Regions from separate parts of the Streptomyces sp. AM6-12 genome, predicted to be linked through region 1. Evidence: riboswitches for the same ligand, from Rfam matches in the RefSeq annotation. Region 1 holds a riboswitch; each other region holds the start of a gene.
The links. A riboswitch is a leader RNA that binds a small molecule or an ion and turns the genes downstream of it on or off. The one in region 1 is predicted to bind cyclic di-AMP.
Positions count from the first base shown of each region.

Region 1 (4,369 bases):
ACGAAGTCGTGGTGCGTGAAGCGGTGGACGTCCTTGGCGGACAGCCGGGGGTAAGGGGCGAAGAAGCGGTAGTACTTGGACTCGTCCGAGACCTGCTCGTAGAAGTGGACCAGGCGGTCGGCGTCGTCGACGGTGATGGGCCGGATGCGGGCGGTGCCTCCGTCCCGCAGCACCACGTCCGCCTCCCAGTGCGCCGGGTACTCGTACCGGCCCTGCGGTTCCGCCGAGGTTCGCATGGGGCCCAGCGTACGGCTCGCGTCCGACAACGGCGCGGGGCAGTCTGTGGAGCACGGCGGAGGGGGTGCGCAGCCCCTCTTCTGGCACGCTTCACGATATGGAACACTGGTCTAGACAACCCTGAACAGTGAAGGGCAGCAACACATGGCTGAGCGCCGCGTCAACGTCGGCTGGGCCGAGGGTCTTCACGCCCGCCCCGCCTCCATCTTCGTCCGGGCCGCCACGGCCGCAGGCATCCCGGTGACGATCTGCAAGGCCGGCGGCACCCCGGTCAACGCGGCCTCCATGCTGGGCGTTCTGGGCCTGGGCGCCCAGGGCGGCGAGGAGATCGTGCTCGCCTCCGACGCCGAGGGCGCGGACGCCGCCCTGGACCGGCTGGCCAAGCTGGTCGCCGAGGGCCTGGAGGAGCTGCCCGAGACGGTCTGAGCGGCCTGGGCGGCGAGTGGCCTGAGCCGTCCGGGGCGGGCCGGGACCGGGCTGACTCCAGGACAGTCCGGGCCGCAGCCGGGCCGGGAAGTCCGGGCCGCAGCCGGGCCGGTTAGTCCGGGCTCTGTACGGGCCGTGTCCGGGTCCGAGAAGTCCGGGCCGGATTCGTGAAGCCGCGTCATCCCTCAGCGGGTGGCGCGGCTTCCGTGTTTTCCGGGCGTCGTCGTATCGGCCACGCCGGGAATTCCGGGTGGGCCGCCTCCAGGAATTCAGGGCGCCCGGAAATACACGCTCGCCGAATATTCCCACCACTTTGTATACGGCACCCGTGTTAATTCCACGCACCGGACATGTTTACGGCATGTTGCGAAGCCCGCGCACGCGCCGCGGCCCCGGGCAGCCGCAGCCGGTGCGCCGCCGTCGCCCGCTCCGTGTGCAGCGCGGTCACCGCGCGGGCGCGCTCACTGTCGCCGCGCGCCACCGCGTCCACGATCGCGCCGTGCTCGGCCCAGGTGCCGGGCGCGTCCGGCGGCGCGTCCACCGTGTACATCCAGGCGATCTTGTGGCGCAGCTGCACGAGTGCCGAGGTCAGCGAGGGGCTGCCGCAGGACTGGGCCAGCGTCTCGTGGAACCAGCCGTCCAGGGCGCGCAGGTCCTCGCTGCCGCCCCTCCTGGCACGCTCCTGGCCCAGCCGGACCAGGCCGCGCAGCACCTTCAGATGGGCCTCGCTGCGGCGCCGGGCGGCCCGCGCGGCGCCGAGCGGCTCCAGGAGCAGCCGCATCTCCAGCAGGTCGGCCGCCTCCTGCTCGGTCGGTTCGGCCACGCAGGCGCCCGCGTGCCGGCGCGTCACCACGAAGCCCTCCGCCTCCAGGGTGCGCAGGGCCTCGCGCACGGGGACGCGCGAGACGCCGTAGCGGCGGGCGAGCACCTCCTCGGTGAGCCGGCTCCCGCGTTCGAGGGCGCCTGCGACGATATCGTCCCGGATCGCCGTGCACACCGATTGCGCCGGAATACGCATGACCGACCTCCGCCTTAATGCCCGCGACACGACGCCGACGACGAACGCGTGTTTTCCGTGACTCTATTCCACCGGGCCGCAATTTCCGACGGCGGGCCTCGATCCATGGATATCTTTTGGACAGGGCCGGGCGAGAACGTCCGGGAAAGGCGAAAGCCCCGGCCGGGTGGGCGGGGCTTTCGGTGCCGTGCGGTCGGTCAGACGTTCACGCCGTGGCCGCGCAGGTACGCGATGGGGTCGACGTCAGAGCCGTAGCCGGGGCCGGTGCGCGCCTCGAAGTGCAGATGGGGGCCGGTGACGTTGCCGGTCGCGCCGGACAGGGCGATCTGCTGGCCCGCGGTGACCTGCTGGCCCACCGTGACCCCGATGGACGACAGATGGCCGTACTGGGTGTACATGCCATCGGCCATGCGGAGCACGATCTGGTTGCCGTACGCCCCGCCCCAGCCGGTGGAGACGACCGTGCCGGCGCCGACCGCGTGCACGGGGGTGCCGGTCATCGCGTGGAAGTCGATACCGGTGTGGGAGCCGGAGGACCACAGGGAGCTGCTCGCCTTGTAGCCGGTGGACACGTAGGAGTGCGCGATCGGGGCGACGAAGGCGTTCAGCCGCTTGCGCTCGGCCTCGCGGGCGGCGCGTGCCCTGGCCTCGTGGGCCTCCTTCGCGCGCACGGCGGCGGCTTTCTCGGCCGCCTCGTGCTCGGCGATCCGCTGCTGGGCGACGGCCTGGGCGTCGATGTGCTCGGCGAGGTCGTCGCTCGCGGTGAGCACCGGGGTGAGGCCGGTCTGCTCGACGGGGGTCTCGGCGGCGAGCGCCGGGGACGCGGCGAGGGTGCCGATGACACCGGTGGTGGTCAGGGCCACGACACCGGCCGCCTGGGCGGTGGTGCGCTTGACCCGGCCGGGCTTGCGGTGCTTCCCGGTGGCGCATGCGAACGCCATGTGCGTGGCTGTTCCTTTCCTTCCCTCTCGCCTACCGGGTTAGCTGACGGGTTCGGAGCAGGAAGGTCTCCTACGGGCCCGGCGCTCGCGCGCGGACGGGCCCGATTCACCCCAGGGACAGGTGGGTCCCCGGCTCCCCTGGCTCGCGCCTCGGGGACTCGGCGATGGCTGTCCGGTGCCGCGGCTGCGGCGCACTGCCCGACGGACAACCCGGACGACGCTAAGCGGACCGGCCGCCAATCCTCAAACAGAAGGCGGCTTTTGTAGCGCATCCCACAGGGCAGACAGGAAACCTCCCCCCTAATCCGGACATCTTGGGAAGGGAGTGGAACGAAGTGGGCCCTGACGACCCGTAGGCCATCAGGGCCCCATCGCCGTCAGGGCCACCCCCTGTCGGGGCCTGATCCGCTGCCCGGGCACCGCCCCCAGGGGGCTGCCCTCGCGGGTGGTTACTCCGCCGCCACCACGGTGACCGCGCCGATGCCCAGCGCCTCGACCGGCGCCTTGATCTGGGACGCGTCACCCACGAGAACCGTCACCAGGCGGTCCACCGGGAAGGCGTTGACGACCGCCGCGGTGGCCTCCACGGTGCCCGTCGCGGCCAACTGCCGGTAGAGCGTCGCCTGGAAGTCGTCGGGAAGGTGCTGCTCCACCTGGTCGGCGAGCGTGCCCGCGACGGCCGCCGCGGTCTCGTACTTCAGCGGCGCGACCCCGACGAGGTTCTGCACGGCGACGTCCCGCTCGGCGTCGGTCAGGCCCTCCGCCGCGAGGGTGCGCAGCACCTTCCACAGGTCGTCCAGCGCCGGACCGGTGTTGGGGGTGTCCACGGAGCCGCTGATGGCCAGCATGGAGGCACCGTTGCCGTCGGGTCCGGAGCGGAGCACCTGCCCGAACGCGCGCACCCCGTAGGTGTAGCCCTTCTCCTCGCGCAGCACGCGGTCCAGGCGGGAGGTGAGGGTGCCGCCGAGGCAGTAGGTGCCGAGCACCTGGGCGGGCCACATCCGGTCGTGCCGGTCCGGGCCGACGCGGCCGATGAGCAGTTGCGTCTGGACGGCGCCGGGCCGGTCCACGATGACGACACGCCCGGTGTCGTCGGCCGTCACGGCGGGCACCGGGCGGGGCGTGCCCGGCGTGCCGGTCCAGGCGCCCAGGGTCTCGCCGAGCAGGGCTGCCAGGTCGATGCCGGTGAGGTCGCCGACCACGACCGCGGTGGCGGTGGCGGGGCGCACATGGCGGTCGTAGAAGGCGCGTACGGCGGCCGCGTCGATCTTCTCGACCGTCTCCTCGGTGCCCTGGCGCGGCCGGGACATGCGCGCGGTGGCCGGGAACAGCTCCTTGGAGAGTTCCTTGGCGGCCCGGCGGGCGGGGCTGGCCAGCTCGTGCGGGATCTCGTCCAGGCGGTTGCGGACCAGCCGCTCGACTTCATTCTCGGCGAAGGCGGGAGCACGCAGCGCGTCGGCGACCAGGCCGAGGCCCTTGGCCAGGCGCGAGGCGGGGACCTCCAGGCTGATCCGGACGCCGGGGTGGTCGGCGTGCGCGTCCAGGGTGGCGCCCGCGCGCTCCAGCTCGGCGGCGAACTCCTCGGCGGAGTGCTTGTCGGTGCCCTCGGAGAAGGCGCGCGCCATGATGGTGGCGACGCCGTCCAGGCCGGCCGGCTCGGCGTCCAGGGGGGCGTCCAGGAGCACCTCGACGGCGACGACCTGCTGGCCGGGTCGGTGGCAGCGCAGCACGGTCAGGCCGTTGTCGA
Region 1 covers NZ_JBIQWN010000001.1:1,880,381-1,884,749, forward strand. Annotated here, with positions in the region: gene ACE4Q9_RS08395 (GNAT family N-acetyltransferase) at 1-236, opposite strand, end outside; gene ACE4Q9_RS08400 (HPr family phosphocarrier protein) at 382-663, shown strand; gene ACE4Q9_RS08405 (GntR family transcriptional regulator) at 995-1,681, opposite strand; gene ACE4Q9_RS08410 (M23 family metallopeptidase) at 1,879-2,622, opposite strand; cyclic di-AMP (ydaO/yuaA leader) riboswitch at 2,636-2,796, opposite strand; gene ACE4Q9_RS08415 (M16 family metallopeptidase) at 3,072-4,369, opposite strand, start outside.

Region 2 (4,369 bases), 2.0 Mb from region 1:
GGCACGCGTACATCCGGCCGGGGCAGCCGCAGGGGCACGGGTACGGCTACCCGGCTGCGCCGTACCCGTCGTACCCGTCGTACCACCCGTACCAAATGTGACCTGCGAGCCCTGGCTGCTCAGGCCGAGGCGGCCGTCAGCTTCTCCAGCTCGTCGTCCGTCAGCTTCAGCTCGCCGGCGGCCAGCAGCGGCGGGAGCTGCTCCAGGGTGCGGGCCGAGGCGATCGGAGCGGTGACGGTCGGCTGGGCGGCCAGCCAGGCGAGGGCGACGGTGGCGTGCGCGGCCCCGTGTGCGCCGGCGATCTCGTCGAGGGCGGCGAGCACCTTCTGGCCGCGCTCGGTCTCCGCGTACTTGGCGGCCGAGCCGGCACGGGCGCTGTCCACCGTGGCGCCGGGCCGGTACTTGCCGGTCAGGAAGCCCGCGGCGAGCGCGAAGTACGGCACCGCGGACAGGCCCTCGCGGGCGACGAGGTCCTGGAGCGGGCCCTCGTAGGTGTCGCGGGAGACCAGGTTGTAGTGCGGCTGGAGCGCCACATAGCGGGCCAGGTTCTCGCGGGTGGAGAAGTCCAGGGACTCCTTGAGCCGCTCGGCGCTGATGTTGGACGCGGCGATCTGCCGGACCTTGCCGGCCTTCACCAGTTCGTCCAGCGCGCCGATGATCTCCTCGACCGGCACCTCGGGCTGGTCGAAGTGGGTGTAGTAGAGGTCGATGTAGTCGGTGCCCAGGCGGGCCAGGGAGGCGTCGGCGGCGGCCTTGATGTTGGCCGCGGACAGGCCCCGGTACTGCGGGTGCTGGCCGACCTTGGTGGCGATGACGACGTCGGAGCGGTTGCCGCGGGCCTTGACCCACTTGCCGATGACGGTCTCGGACTCGCCGCCCTGGTGGCCCTCGATCCAGGCGGTGTAGACGTCGGCGGTGTCGATGAAGTTGCCGCCCGCGGCCGTGTACGCGTCCAGGACGGCGAAGGAGGTCTGCTCGTCGGCGGTCCAGCCGAAGACGTTGCCGCCCAGGCAGAGCGGGGAGACCTCGAGGTCGGATGAGCCCAGTGTGCGCAGAGAAGTCATGCTCCACATCAACACCGGCGACGGATGACCGCATTCCGCCGCCGGTGCGGGAACCGGCGCGGTTCCGTCAGGGGTTGAGGCCCTTGTCGCGCAGCCAGGGCGCGGGGTCGACGGCGGTCGGCTGCCCGTCCGGGTGCACCTCCAGGTGCAGGTGCGGGCCGGTGACATTGCCGGTGGCGCCGACGCGGCCGATGACCTCGCCGGTGGCGACCTTCTGGCCGACCGAGACGTTGATCGAGGACTGGTGGCAGAACCACAGCTCGGTGCCGTCGTCCAAGGTGAGGACGGTGCGGTAGCCGTAGGCGCCGGCCCAGCCGGCCTGGGTGATGGTGCCGCCGTGGACGGCCTTGATCAGGGTGCCGGTGGGGGCGGCGAAGTCGAGGCCGGTGTGGTAGCCGGAGGACCACATGGCGCCGGGCTGCCCGAAGGTGCCGGTGATCGTGTACGAGACGACGGGCAGCGTGTACTGCTTGGCCAGCGCGGCCAGCCGCTTGGCCGCGGCCGCCTTCTTGGCGTCGGCCTCCGCCTGCTCCTTGGCGTCGGCGGCCTTGGCGGCGGCCTCCTTCTCCGCCTTGGCGGCCGCCGCGTCGCTCTGCTGCTGGGCGGCGGCGACCATCGCGGCGGTGGCCTTGCTGTCGGCCTGGCCCTGCTGCTGCTCGGCCTGGGCCATGATCCGGTTGCGCAGGGCCTCGCCCGCGCCGGTGTCCGTGGCGCCCTCGGTGGTCCGCCCGAGGTCGGTGAGCGCGGTGGCGGTCTCGGCCTTGGGCGTCTCGGCGGAGTCGTCGCCGAGGAAGTGCTCGACGGTGGACAGGTGCGGCACCGAGACGTCCGGCAGGTCGGGCATCGAGACGGAGACCGGCGGCTTGCCGGGGTTGGCGCTGGCGATGCCGCCCGCGCCGACGGCGGCGATCACGCCGACGCCGAGGACGGTGGAGCTGCGGGCGAAGCCGCCGCGCTGCTTGGCGACGCGGTGGCGGCCGCGGACCGGGGCGACGGACTCCTCGCCGGGGTTCCACTCCTCCCAGGGTCCGTCGCCGTCGGGGCCGGGACCGAACGACTCGGGTGCGCGCTGAGCGGGCACGAACGGTGCTTCGGGGGCGGGACGGTTGGACGCCACGGGGGCGTGCTCCTTTCCTTCCTCCGCCTACCGGGTTAGCTGACGGGTTCGGAGCAGGAAGGTCTCCTACGCGCGTATACCGCTCGTGGACTCGGCTGAGTCCGCGGTGGTGTCCGCGTGATTCACCCCAAGGTGGTGGTTCCCCGGTTCCCTCGCGGGATTCGGCGCGTGCGCACGGAGCCGCCTCGGGTGACGGCTGGGACGACCGCGCTGCGTTATCGAACGTTAATAGACCGGAGGGGAACTTTCCAAGCCGTTCGGCTTGATCATTAAGGTTCAAACCCGTGGACTTACCGCCCAGCGGCCCGCCAATCCGGGCGAGTTGACCGCCGTTCAGGAGTCACCCGGTTTTTGATGGTGACTCAGATCTTATGCGCTGGGCGGTCGAACGGTCACTGGGGGTAACCCCCCTTCGGGGTCCGGAAAACACTCAGGGCCGGAATCCATGAACTGGATTCCGGCCCTGAGATATCAGTAGCGGGGACAGGATTTGAACCTGCGACCTCTGGGTTATGAGCCCAGCGAGCTACCGAGCTGCTCCACCCCGCGGCGATGTCTCTACTGTACGCCATCACCAGGGCGGAAAGCACACCGGTTACGACGGGGCTCCGGATCGGCCGGCCAGATGCCGGTTCGGCCCCTTGGCCAGCGGCTCGTACTCGGGCAGGACGACGACCTCGGCGCCCGCGGCCGTCAGCACCCCGGTGCCGTCGGCCGCCACCACGAACGTGTCCGGCTCCCGCCAGGCGGTCACCACCCGGCGCACCCCCGCCCGCAGGATCAGCTCGGCGCAGGGCGCGGGGCGCGAGGCGCGGCGGGCGCAGGGCTCCAGGCTGCTGTAGACGGTGGCGCCGGGCAGCCGCGGATCGGCGGGGTCGGTCTTGGCGAGCGCCGCCTCCTCCGCGTGCACCACCGGGTCCCCGCCCTCGCGGGAGTGGCCGCGGGCCAGCTCGGTGCCGTCGGCGGCGACCACGACCGCACCGACGCTGAAGGCCGTTTGCGAGGGCGGGCACAGCGCGGCCAGTTCGCAGGCGGTGCGCAGCCAGTGCCGGTCGGCGGCGGTGGGCACCGGGCCGGTGCCGGGCGCGGTGGGCTCGTAGCGCATCAGGACGACGTCCTCGATCCGGCGGGACTCGACGAGCCGCAGCCGGCCCTCCTGGTAGCGGCCGGGACCGAACAGCCGTGGGGCGGCCGGATCGCCCACGATCAGCGGGGCGACCACGAGCTGGAGCTCGTCGGCGAGGCCCTGCTGGAGGAGCTGGGTGTGCACGGCCGCGCCGCCCTCCACCATCAGCCGGCCGATCCCGCGCTCGGCTCGCAGGTGACCGAGCAGGGCCCGCCAGTCCAGCTCCGGGCCGAGTGCGACGACGTCGGCGGCGCCGCCGAGGAGACGGGTGACCCGTGCGGCGCCCGCGTCGGTCGTGTAGACGAGCTTGTCGCCGCCGGTGTGCCAGAAGCGGGCCGCGGGGTCGAGATCGCCGGTGCCGGTGACGGTGACCTTCAGCGGATATTCCGGCCGGCCCCGCGCGAGCCGGGCCGCGCGCCGCTCGGCGGAGGCAACCAGCAGCCGCGGATTGTCGGCGCGCAGGGTGCCGGCGCCGACCAGGAGGGCGTCGGCCGAGGCCCGTACCGCGTCGACCCGGTCGAAGTCGGCCGGTCCGGACAGCAGCAGCCGCTGCGGGCCGGTGTCGTCCAGGCAGCCGTCGAGGGAGACGGCGGCGGACAGCAGCACGTACGGGTACGGCGCGGACTCGGGCAAAGCTCGCTCGGTGCTCATCGACTCCAGTGTGCGGCCCGCCGCCGACCCGGCCCGCCCAGGGGGACGGCACGCGCCGCCCGGCCCGCCCTAAAAGCATTCTTATTTCCGCCCGTTGCTGTCATAGGACCGCCGAACCCCGCTTTCGAGTTACAGAAGCACCCGAATGCCCCACACCCTCAGCTCCCGAGAGGCTCGTTAGCTGACCGTGGCACGCACAGAGAGACGCGCAGCGCTGAATCTCCACTCGCCGGTCACATTCCGGGTGGAAAGCAAGGAAGGCGAGGTGTTCACCGACGGCTGTTCCGATCTTCTTGACGATTTCTTGAGAAGAATCCGCCAGCTGGAGAGTGAGTACCTGCGGGCGATGGTGAGGCTCTAGGACTCAGCCGATGGACAGGATTCACGATGAAGACGTTATGTGTGACTACG
Region 2 covers NZ_JBIQWN010000001.1:3,924,770-3,929,138, reverse strand. Annotated here, with positions in the region: gene ACE4Q9_RS17780 (PrsW family intramembrane metalloprotease) at 1-101, shown strand, start outside; gene ACE4Q9_RS17775 (aldo/keto reductase) at 120-1,064, opposite strand; gene ACE4Q9_RS17770 (M23 family metallopeptidase) at 1,132-2,181, opposite strand; cyclic di-AMP (ydaO/yuaA leader) riboswitch at 2,189-2,358, opposite strand; tRNA gene ACE4Q9_RS17765 (tRNA-Met) at 2,657-2,730, opposite strand; gene ACE4Q9_RS17760 (dihydrofolate reductase family protein) at 2,777-3,958, opposite strand; gene ACE4Q9_RS17755 (DUF2637 domain-containing protein) at 4,357-4,369, shown strand, end outside.
Region 2: it holds a riboswitch for cyclic di-AMP, as region 1 does, so the genes downstream of both, ACE4Q9_RS17770 (M23 family metallopeptidase) here and ACE4Q9_RS08410 (M23 family metallopeptidase) in region 1, are expected to answer to the same signal.

Region 3 (4,369 bases), 2.5 Mb from region 1:
CCGAGCAGCCGCAGCCTGGTCGCGGTGGAGAAACGGTCCCGGTCCCTTGCGGCCATGTCGGCTCTCCGCCTCCCCTTTCACGCCGTTGTCCGGCGGTCGCACACGTGCGTACGTCCCCGGACACGGTACGGGACCGGGTACGGGGACGTACGTACGACTGGCCAAGAGGTGGCCCGGGGGGCGGCCCGGCGGGCGGCCCGGCGGGGTCGGCTCAGCCCTTGAAGCGCGGGAAGGCGCTGCGGCCGGCGTACACCGCGGCGTCGTCCAGGATCTCCTCGATGCGCAGCAGCTGGTTGTACTTGGCGACGCGCTCGGAGCGGGCCGGGGCGCCGGTCTTGATCTGGCCGCAGTTGGTGGCGACGGCCAGGTCGGCGATGGTGACGTCCTCGGTCTCGCCGGAGCGGTGGGACATCATGCACTTGAAGCCGTTGCGCTGGGCCAGCTCGACGGCGTCCAGGGTCTCGGTCAGCGAGCCGATCTGGTTGACCTTGACGAGCAGGGCGTTGGCGGTGCCCTCCTCGATGCCCCGGGCCAGGCGCTCGGGGTTGGTGACGAACAGGTCGTCGCCGACGAGCTGGACCTTGTCGCCGAGCTTGTCGGTGATGATCTTCCAGCCGGCCCAGTCGTCCTCGAACAGCGGGTCCTCGATGGAGACCAGCGGGTAGGCCGCCACCAGCTCCTCGTAGTACTCCGTCATCTCGGCGGCGGAGCGCTCCTTGCCCTCGAAGAGGTACTTGCCGTCCTTGTAGAACTCGGAGGCGGCGACGTCGAGGGCGAGGGCGATCTGCTCGCCGGGCGCGTACCCGGCTTCCTTGATGGCCTCCAGGATCAGGTCCAGGGCCTCGCGGTTGGAGCCGAGGTTCGGGGCGAAGCCGCCCTCGTCACCGAGACCGGTGGCCAGGCCCTTGCCCTTCAGGACCTTCTTGAGGGTGTGGTAGACCTCGGCACCCCAGCGCAGCGCCTCGGAGAAGGACTCCGCGCCGATCGGGGCGATCATGAACTCCTGGATGTCCACGTTGGAGTCGGCGTGCGAGCCGCCGTTCAGGATGTTCATCATCGGCACCGGCAGCAGGTGCGCGTTGGGGCCGCCCAGGTAGCGGAAGAGGGGCAGGTCGGACGCCTCGGAGGCGGCGTGCGCGACGGCCAGGGAGACGCCGAGGATGGCGTTGGCGCCGAGCGAGCCCTTGTTGTCGGTGGCGTCCAGGTCGAACATGGCCTGGTCGATCAGACGCTGCTCGGTGGCGTCGTAGCCGACCAGCTCCGGGCCGATCTGCTCGATGACGGCGAGGACGGCCTTCTCGACACCCTTGCCCTGGTAGCGGTTGGGGTCACCGTCGCGCAGCTCGATGGCCTCGAAGGCGCCGGTGGAGGCGCCGGACGGGACGGCGGCACGACCGGTGCTGCCATCGTCGAGGCCGACCTCGACCTCGACCGTGGGGTTGCCTCGGGAGTCCAGGATTTCCCGGGCTACGACGACGTCGATGGACGGCACGAGCATCTCCTTCTTGGATGTGACGCTGGAAGTGCGGGAGGCGGCCGTGCGGCTGCGCCCTTGCGACTAGAGCCTAACCGTCCCGGCGTCGCGGACCACCGACCGACCGTCTGGTGAGCGACGGGGACACGCAGACGGTACCCATTGTTCACCACCGGAACAAAGGGGGCCCGGAGGAGGCCCGGCTGGACTGGCAGAACGCAAGACCCCACCCCTGCGCGAACGGGGGAATCGCGCCGGGGTGGGGGGGTTGGGGGGACGGGGGCGGGGCCTGGGGCTTGGGGGGCCCGCCGGGGGGGGGCTTGGGGGGCCCGCCGGGGGGGGCTTGGGGGACCCGCCTTGGGATGGGGCGTGGGGTCCGCCGGGGGTGGGCCTGAGGCATGGAGCCTGGGGGCCCGCTGGGGGTGGGCCTGGGGCATGGAGCCTGGGGCCCGCCGGGGGGGGCCTGGGGCCCGGGGGACCCGCCGGGGGTGGGTGGCCCCTGGACCGTTGGGGCGGGTCGCCAGGGGCGAGGCCCCTCGGGGCCACCGGGGGCGGGCCGTCGGGGCCTATCGGGAGCGCGGCGTCGAGGGCGTCGGGGGTACGACACCGGGCGTACGACGTCGGGGGCTACCCCCTGCGAGGGGCCCGTCGGGCCGGGTGAGCGGAACCGGGCCGGTGAGCGGAGCCGGGCGGGGTGAGCGGAGCCGGGCGGGGTGAGCGGAGCCGGGCGGGGTGAGCGGAGTCGGGCGCCCCGGTCCGCCGGCCGGGTCCGGGCGTCCGGGGAAGCACCCCGCGGCCGGGCCGCCGGGCGAGCCCCCTGCGGAGCTCGCCGCGGCCGTGGCCGGGCCGGGTTACTTCAGGTGGAGCTGCTGACCCGGGTAGATCAGGTCGGCGTTGTCGATGATGTCCTTGTTCAGGTCGAACAGCTTCTTCCAGCCGCCGGCCACGTGGTGCGCGGCCGCGATGGAGCTGAGGGTGTCACCCGTGACCACCTTGTACTCGCCGTCGCCCTTCTTGACCTTCTTGCCGGTCGGGGTGGTGACGGTCTTGCCCGTGGACGAGCCGGTGGACGTGCTCGTGGACTTGGACGGGGCCGGGGCGGTGCGCTCGGTGGAGCGGGTGGCGGCCTGCTGGTCCGTGGAGCGGGTGGCGGTGCCGGACGACGACGTGGTCGTCGGGGCGGAGCCGTTGTACGGGGTGCCGGTCAGGCCCGTGCCGCAGACCGGCCAGGCGCCCTTGCCCTGCGCGGCCAGGACCTTCTCGGCGACGGAGATCTGCTGCGACTTGCTGGCCTTGTCGGCGGTCGGCGCGTAGGCGGTGCCGCCGTACGCGGCCCAGGTGGAGGCGGAGAACTGGAGGCCGCCGTAGTAACCGTTGCCGGTGTTGATGGCCCAGTTGCCGCCGGACTCGCACTGGGCGACGGTGTCCCACTGGGAAGCGGTGGCGGCGGAGGCGCTGCCGGCCGCCATCAGCGGAGCGGCCACGGCGGCACCGGTGACACCGGCGAGCGTGACGGCGCGGACGGCCTTGGACGGACGACGGTGCTTGCCCTTGCCGGAAAACAGCATGGAACGATCCCCTCACCGACGCCTGCGAGGTGAGCTGTCGGGTTCGGGCCGGTTGAGTTGCCCGGCCACCCCTCCTTCCGGAGGCGTGGCTTCACCCCAAGCCGGTCCGGCAACAACTGCCGGGCCCGGCGCCTACCTTGGGTCCCCCGCTCCTGCCTGCGGCGCTTGACGCGACGACTGTTCCCGGGCAGCCGCTGGCAGGATTCGGCGTTGCGGCCGCCGGGGCTCGTGGTGACGAGCGGCCTTGACCGTAGCCAGGTGATCCGCGGAATTTCAAAGACGATCAGGGCTTCTGAGACTCATCCCACACTTTCGCCAAACCGGACATTTAGCGATCAAGTGGGGCGTCAACTAGCCCTGGCCCGCGCCCGTTTCGTCACCGACTTTCAGGGTCTGACCGGCGGTGATGTGGTTCGGGTCGGCGCCCACGACCTTCTTGTTCGCGGCGTAGAGCGCATGCCATCCGCCGTCGACGTCAAGGGAGTCGGCGATGGCGCTCAGCGAGTCGCCCTGGCGGACGGTGTAGCTGTCCGGCCCGTGGGTCGCGTGCTGGCCCGAGGTGGAGCCGTTCTGCCCGTTTGCCGTGCCTTCGTCCGCGTGGCCACCGCGGTGGCGCCCGCCGCCGAGGGCCCCGGTGTCGACCAGGTTCCAAGTACCGGCGGCCTGCTGGGGGTTGGCGGGGGTACCGGTGGAGGGTGCCGGCGTTCCGGAGCCGTGGGCCGGCGCGGACGGCGGGGTGGAGGCGGAGGGGTCCGAGGAGGACGGGCCGGACGGGTCGGCAGGGTCCGGGCCGGGCGTGCCGGTGTGCTTGCCCGGCTGCGGGCTCGCGTGCTTGCCGGTCTGCTTGCCGGAGCCGGCGCCGGTGCCTGAGCCGTGGCTCGGCGAAGAGGAGGGGTCGGACGAGCCGGACGAGCCGGTGGACGCCTTGCCGGAACCGGAACCGGAGCCGGAGCCGTCCTGGTCGCCGCTCGGCGTGCCGGCCGGGGAAGAGGGGTCGGGCAGCCCGGACGGGTCGGTCGTGCCGCCGGTCTGGCCGCTGCCGTTGCCGCTGTCACCGTCGCCGACACCCGGATCGACGCTCACCGAACCGGAGTTCGAGGTCAGTCCGGACAGCAGGGCGCAGGTGGCCCAGGGCGTGGTGCCCTTGTCCTTGAGGATCTTCTCGGCCACGGCGATCTGCTGCGAGCGGCTGGCCTGGTCGGCGGAGGAGGCGTACTGCGTCCCGCCGTACGCGGCCCAGTCGTCCTGGGATATCTGGAGGCCGCCGTAGTACCCGTTGCCGGTGTCGGCGCTCCAGGCGCCGCCGCTCTCGCAGTTGGCGACCTTG
Region 3 covers NZ_JBIQWN010000001.1:4,384,917-4,389,285, reverse strand. Annotated here, with positions in the region: gene ACE4Q9_RS19935 (septum formation initiator family protein) at 1-56, opposite strand, end outside; gene eno (phosphopyruvate hydratase) at 212-1,498, opposite strand; gene ACE4Q9_RS19925 (transglycosylase family protein) at 2,326-3,042, opposite strand; cyclic di-AMP (ydaO/yuaA leader) riboswitch at 3,047-3,216, opposite strand; gene ACE4Q9_RS19920 (transglycosylase family protein) at 3,394-4,369, opposite strand, start outside.
Region 3: it holds a riboswitch for cyclic di-AMP, as region 1 does, so the genes downstream of both, ACE4Q9_RS19925 (transglycosylase family protein) here and ACE4Q9_RS08410 (M23 family metallopeptidase) in region 1, are expected to answer to the same signal.

Region 4 (4,369 bases), 1.2 Mb from region 1:
CCGACGCATACCGGACGGTCGGTTACTCGCCGGCCGACGGACTGCCGGACGGGCCGGAGCGGGCGGTCAGCCCGCCCGGTGCACCACCGCGTCGCACAGCTCCGTCAGCGCCACCTTGGCGTCGCACTCCCGCAGCGGGGCGAGCGCGGCGCGCGCCTCCTCCGCGTACCGCACGGTGTCCCGGCGGGCCTGCTCCAGGGCCGGGTGGGCGCGCAGCGCGGCCAGCGCCTCGGCGTGCCGGGCGTCGTCGCTGAGGTCGGAGTCCAGCAGCTCGCACAGGGCGAGGTCCTCGGGCAGGCCGAGCCGGGCGGCCCGCTCGCGCAGCCGCAGCACGGGCAGGGTCGGGATGCCCTCGCGCAGGTCGGTGCCGGGGGTCTTGCCGGACTCGTGGGAGTCGGAGGCGATGTCCAGGACGTCGTCGGCGAGCTGGAAGGCCACGCCGAGCCGCTCGCCGTACTGGGTGAGCACGTCCACGACCGTCTCGTCGGCGCCGGACATCATCGCGCCGAACCGGCAGGCCACCGCGACCAGCGAGCCGGTCTTGCCGCCGAGGACGTCGAGGTAGTGCTCGACCGGGTCGCGGCCGTCGGCGGGTCCGGCGGTCTCCAGGATCTGGCCGGTGACCAGCCGTTCGAACGCGAGGGCCTGGACCCGGACCGCCTCGGGGCCGAGGTCGGCGAGGATCTGGGAGGCACGGGCGAAGAGGAAGTCGCCGGTGAGGACCGCGACGGAGTTGCCCCAGCGGGTGTTGGCGCTGTCCACGCCCCGGCGCACGGCCGCCTCGTCCATGACGTCGTCGTGGTAGAGCGTGGCCAGGTGGGTCAGCTCCACGACCACGGCGGACGGCACCACGCCGGGCGCGTAGGGGTCGCCGAACTGCGCCGCGAGCATCACGAGCAGCGGCCGGAAGCGCTTCCCGCCGGCCCGTACGAGGTGCTGCGCGGCCCCCGTGATGAAGGGGACCTCGCTCTTGGTGGCCTCTAGCAGGCCTTCCTCGACAGCCGCCAATCCGGCCTGGACATCGGCTTCGAGAGCCTGGTCCCGCACGCTCAGCCCGAACGGCCCGACGACGGTCACGAGGGGTCTCCTGTCTGCTGGTGTCTGCTGGCGATTACGCGGTTTGTCGATAGGTCGCTGCCATCACTCAAGTCAGCGTATCCGGTCCGGTTTCGATCACCGAGAGCGCCCACCCTGCGCCCACCCGTCCAGTCCGGGACGTATCGGGTCATGACTGGCATACCCCCGGTCGAATCATCAGAACGGACATTTATCGATTTAACAGGTAATCGGGAACTTCTTCGCGATCCCCGAGAGGGGTGGAGCGCCGACTCCACCCCACCGGGGGACGAATCCCCCATGCCCGATTTTCCACAGTTTGCCATTTCGTGAATTGGGTCACCCGACCGCGTTCCCGCGGGCGGCCCGCCGACACCTCCGCACGCCTTGCCCCGCACGCGAGTTGAGCGTTGGCATTCGCAAAGGATCAAGTACCCCATAGGCTGCTGATCAAGGTCAAATGCCTCGATATAACAATTCCGCGCTTGTTCCCGGCATGCGCTCTCGCATACCTTCCCGAGCCATCGGGCGGACGCCGAATCCTGCCGCCGCCCGTACACCCATCGACGAACTCATTCGTACGGCAGGAGCGGGGGACCCAGGTAAGTCGCCGGACCGGACGACTCACATGGCGCAGCGCGTGACACAGCGCGCCGCACCGCGTGTTCGCACGGGACGGCTTGGGGTCAAGCCACGCCTCTCACCAGGCACGGCCGGGCACCTCCCCGCCCGAACCCGACAGCTCACCTCGCAGGCGTAGGAGAGGAACGTCCCCATGTCTGCTGCCGTTCAGCCGCGCCGCACCCGCGCCAACCGTCTCGTCCGCCTGATCGCCGTCGCCGGCACCGGCGCGGCCGTGCTCGCCATGCCCCTGGTGGGCGCCGCCACCGCGTCCGCCACCACCGGCACGACGTCGGCCGCCACCACGCCCGCCGGGTACCCGAACAACCTCGACGGCTGGATCCGCGAGTCCCTCGCGATCATGGCCCAGAAGGGCATTCCGGGCTCCTACAACGGCATCTACCGCAATGTCATGCGCGAGTCCTCGGGCAACCCGAGCGCCATCAACCTGTGGGACTCCAACGCGGCCAAGGGCATACCGTCCAAGGGTCTGCTCCAGGTGATCGACCCGACCTTCAACGCGTACCACGTGGCCGGAACGTCGTTCAACATCTACGACCCGGTCGCCAACATCACCGCCGCCTGCAACTACGCGGCCGCGCGCTACGGCTCGATCGACAACGTCAACGGCGCCTACTGAGGCGTCTGCGGCGCCATACCACCGCTGTTCCCGGTCACCCGGCCGGGAACAGCCTTTCGAGGACGACGGCGATGCCGTCGTCCTCGTTCGACGCCGTGACCTCGTCGGCGACCGCCTTCAGCTCGGGGTGGGCGTTCGCCATCGCGACGCCGTGCGCCGCCCAGTGGAACATCGGGATGTCGTTGGGCATGTCGCCGAAGGCCACGGCGCGTTCCGCGGGGACCCCGAGCCGCTCGGCGGCCAGCGCGAGCCCGGTGGCCTTGGTCACCCCGCACGGCTGGAGCTCCACGGTGCCGGGCCCCGACATGGTGACCGTGGCCAGCGAGTCCACGACCGAGCGGGCCACCGCCGCCAACTCGTCGTCGGACAGGGTGGCGTGGCGCAGCAGGACCTTGCTGATCGGCGCCCGCCACAGGTCGTCGCGCCGGGCCACCCGGACCGCGGGCAGGGTCGGGTGGGGCATCCGGTATCCGGGTTCGATCAGGGTGAGCCCGTCGGTGCCGTCCTGGTCAACCGCGGCGAACACCGGGCCCGTCTCGGCCTCGATCTTTCCGAGCGCGGTCTCGGCCAGCTCCCGGTCCAGCCGGACCGACCACAGCATGCGGCCGGACGCGGCGTCGTACAGCTGCGCGCCCTGCCCGCACACCGCGAGCCCGGTGGCGCCGAGGGCGGTCAGCAGGGGGCGCACTCTGGGGGCCGGGCGGCCGGTGACCACCAGGTGCCGGGCCCCGGCCCGCGCCGCCCGCGCGAGCACGGCCAGCGAGCGCTCGGAGACGGTGTCGTCGCCGCGCAGCAGCGTCCCGTCCAGGTCGGTGGCGATCAGTGCGTACGCGGGGGAGGCAACCATGATCAGAGAATACGGACCGATCCCCTCCACCGAGCCCCGCGTCATCCCCCGACTCCCGTGTCATTCCCCGGACTTGCGCCTTCGATGACTTCAAGTGGGGTCGAGGAGAGGTCTCATGGGGGTGGGGGCGGCCGCCGCCCCCACTCTCCGCAACCGCCCTCCGACACTCACCCGTGTTCCCGCGCCACATGCCCCGCCAGTCTCGGGGAGGCGAATTCCGTGCCGCACACGAAGCGCATCACCGGGCCGTAGGAGGAGGCGGCCGGGAGGCCGGTGAAGTAGAGGCCGGGGACCGAGGAGACGTAGCCGGTGCCGAGGCGCGGGGCGCCGCGGCTCGTCGCGAGGCGGGTGCGCAGGGTGGGGCCGAGGAAGTCCATCGCGGAGACGTCCACCCGGTAGCCAGTCGCCGCGATGACATGGTCGGCGGTCAGGTGATCCACACGGCCGCCGTGCGTGCGCACCGTCAGCACCGGCCGCCCGTCCTCCGCCGCCGCGCCCAGCACCCGTTCGACGTCGTCCACCTGCACCGCGCCCTCGAACCGTTCCCGCAGCCACCACGCGCCGAGCGGCCCGAGCACCCGGCGCACCAGGAAGTGCCGGGTGGCCTCGGGCAGGAAGCGGTAGGGGTGCGGGCAGTAGCTGAACGCCCACAGCGACCAGGCCCGCCCGAACGGCGACTCGGGACGCAGCCTCGGCTGCTCCCAGGGCGGCGCCCCGAAGGCGACCCGCCCGCGCCCCCGCGCCACCACCCGCACCCGCGCCCCGGCCTCCGCCGCCAGCACGGCCGTCTCCAGCGCGGACTGCCCGGCGCCGACCACGATCAACTCCTTGCCTCGAAAGCGCCCGAGGTCGTGGTGCTGGGAGCTGTGCGAAACAGGGCCCTCCGGCCCGGCACCGGCCGCCCTCCGCAGCTCCGCCGGGAGATGAGCCAGCCCGGACAGCCCGGTGGCCACGACCACCGCCCGCGCGGCGAACGTCTCCCCCGAGTCCAGCTTGAGTTCGAACCCCCCGCCCGCCTCCCGCCCGGTCGGCTCGACGGAGACCACCCGCACCCGTTCGAGATCCGGCAGGAGCCGCCGCTGGAACCACTCGCCGTACCCGACAAAGGTCTCGACCGGGATGACGTCCTCGTCAGCGGCGAGCCGGCGGATCCCGGCCGCATCGCAGTAGTCGGCGAGGGTGTGGCCGGGCTGCGGGCAGTCCAG
Region 4 covers NZ_JBIQWN010000001.1:3,124,573-3,128,941, forward strand. Annotated here, with positions in the region: gene ACE4Q9_RS14060 (polyprenyl synthetase family protein) at 67-1,077, opposite strand; cyclic di-AMP (ydaO/yuaA leader) riboswitch at 1,611-1,828, shown strand; gene ACE4Q9_RS14065 (transglycosylase SLT domain-containing protein) at 1,832-2,317, shown strand; gene ACE4Q9_RS14070 (HAD family hydrolase) at 2,352-3,164, opposite strand; gene ACE4Q9_RS14075 (NAD(P)-binding domain-containing protein) at 3,332-4,369, opposite strand, start outside.
Region 4: it holds a riboswitch for cyclic di-AMP, as region 1 does, so the genes downstream of both, ACE4Q9_RS14065 (transglycosylase SLT domain-containing protein) here and ACE4Q9_RS08410 (M23 family metallopeptidase) in region 1, are expected to answer to the same signal.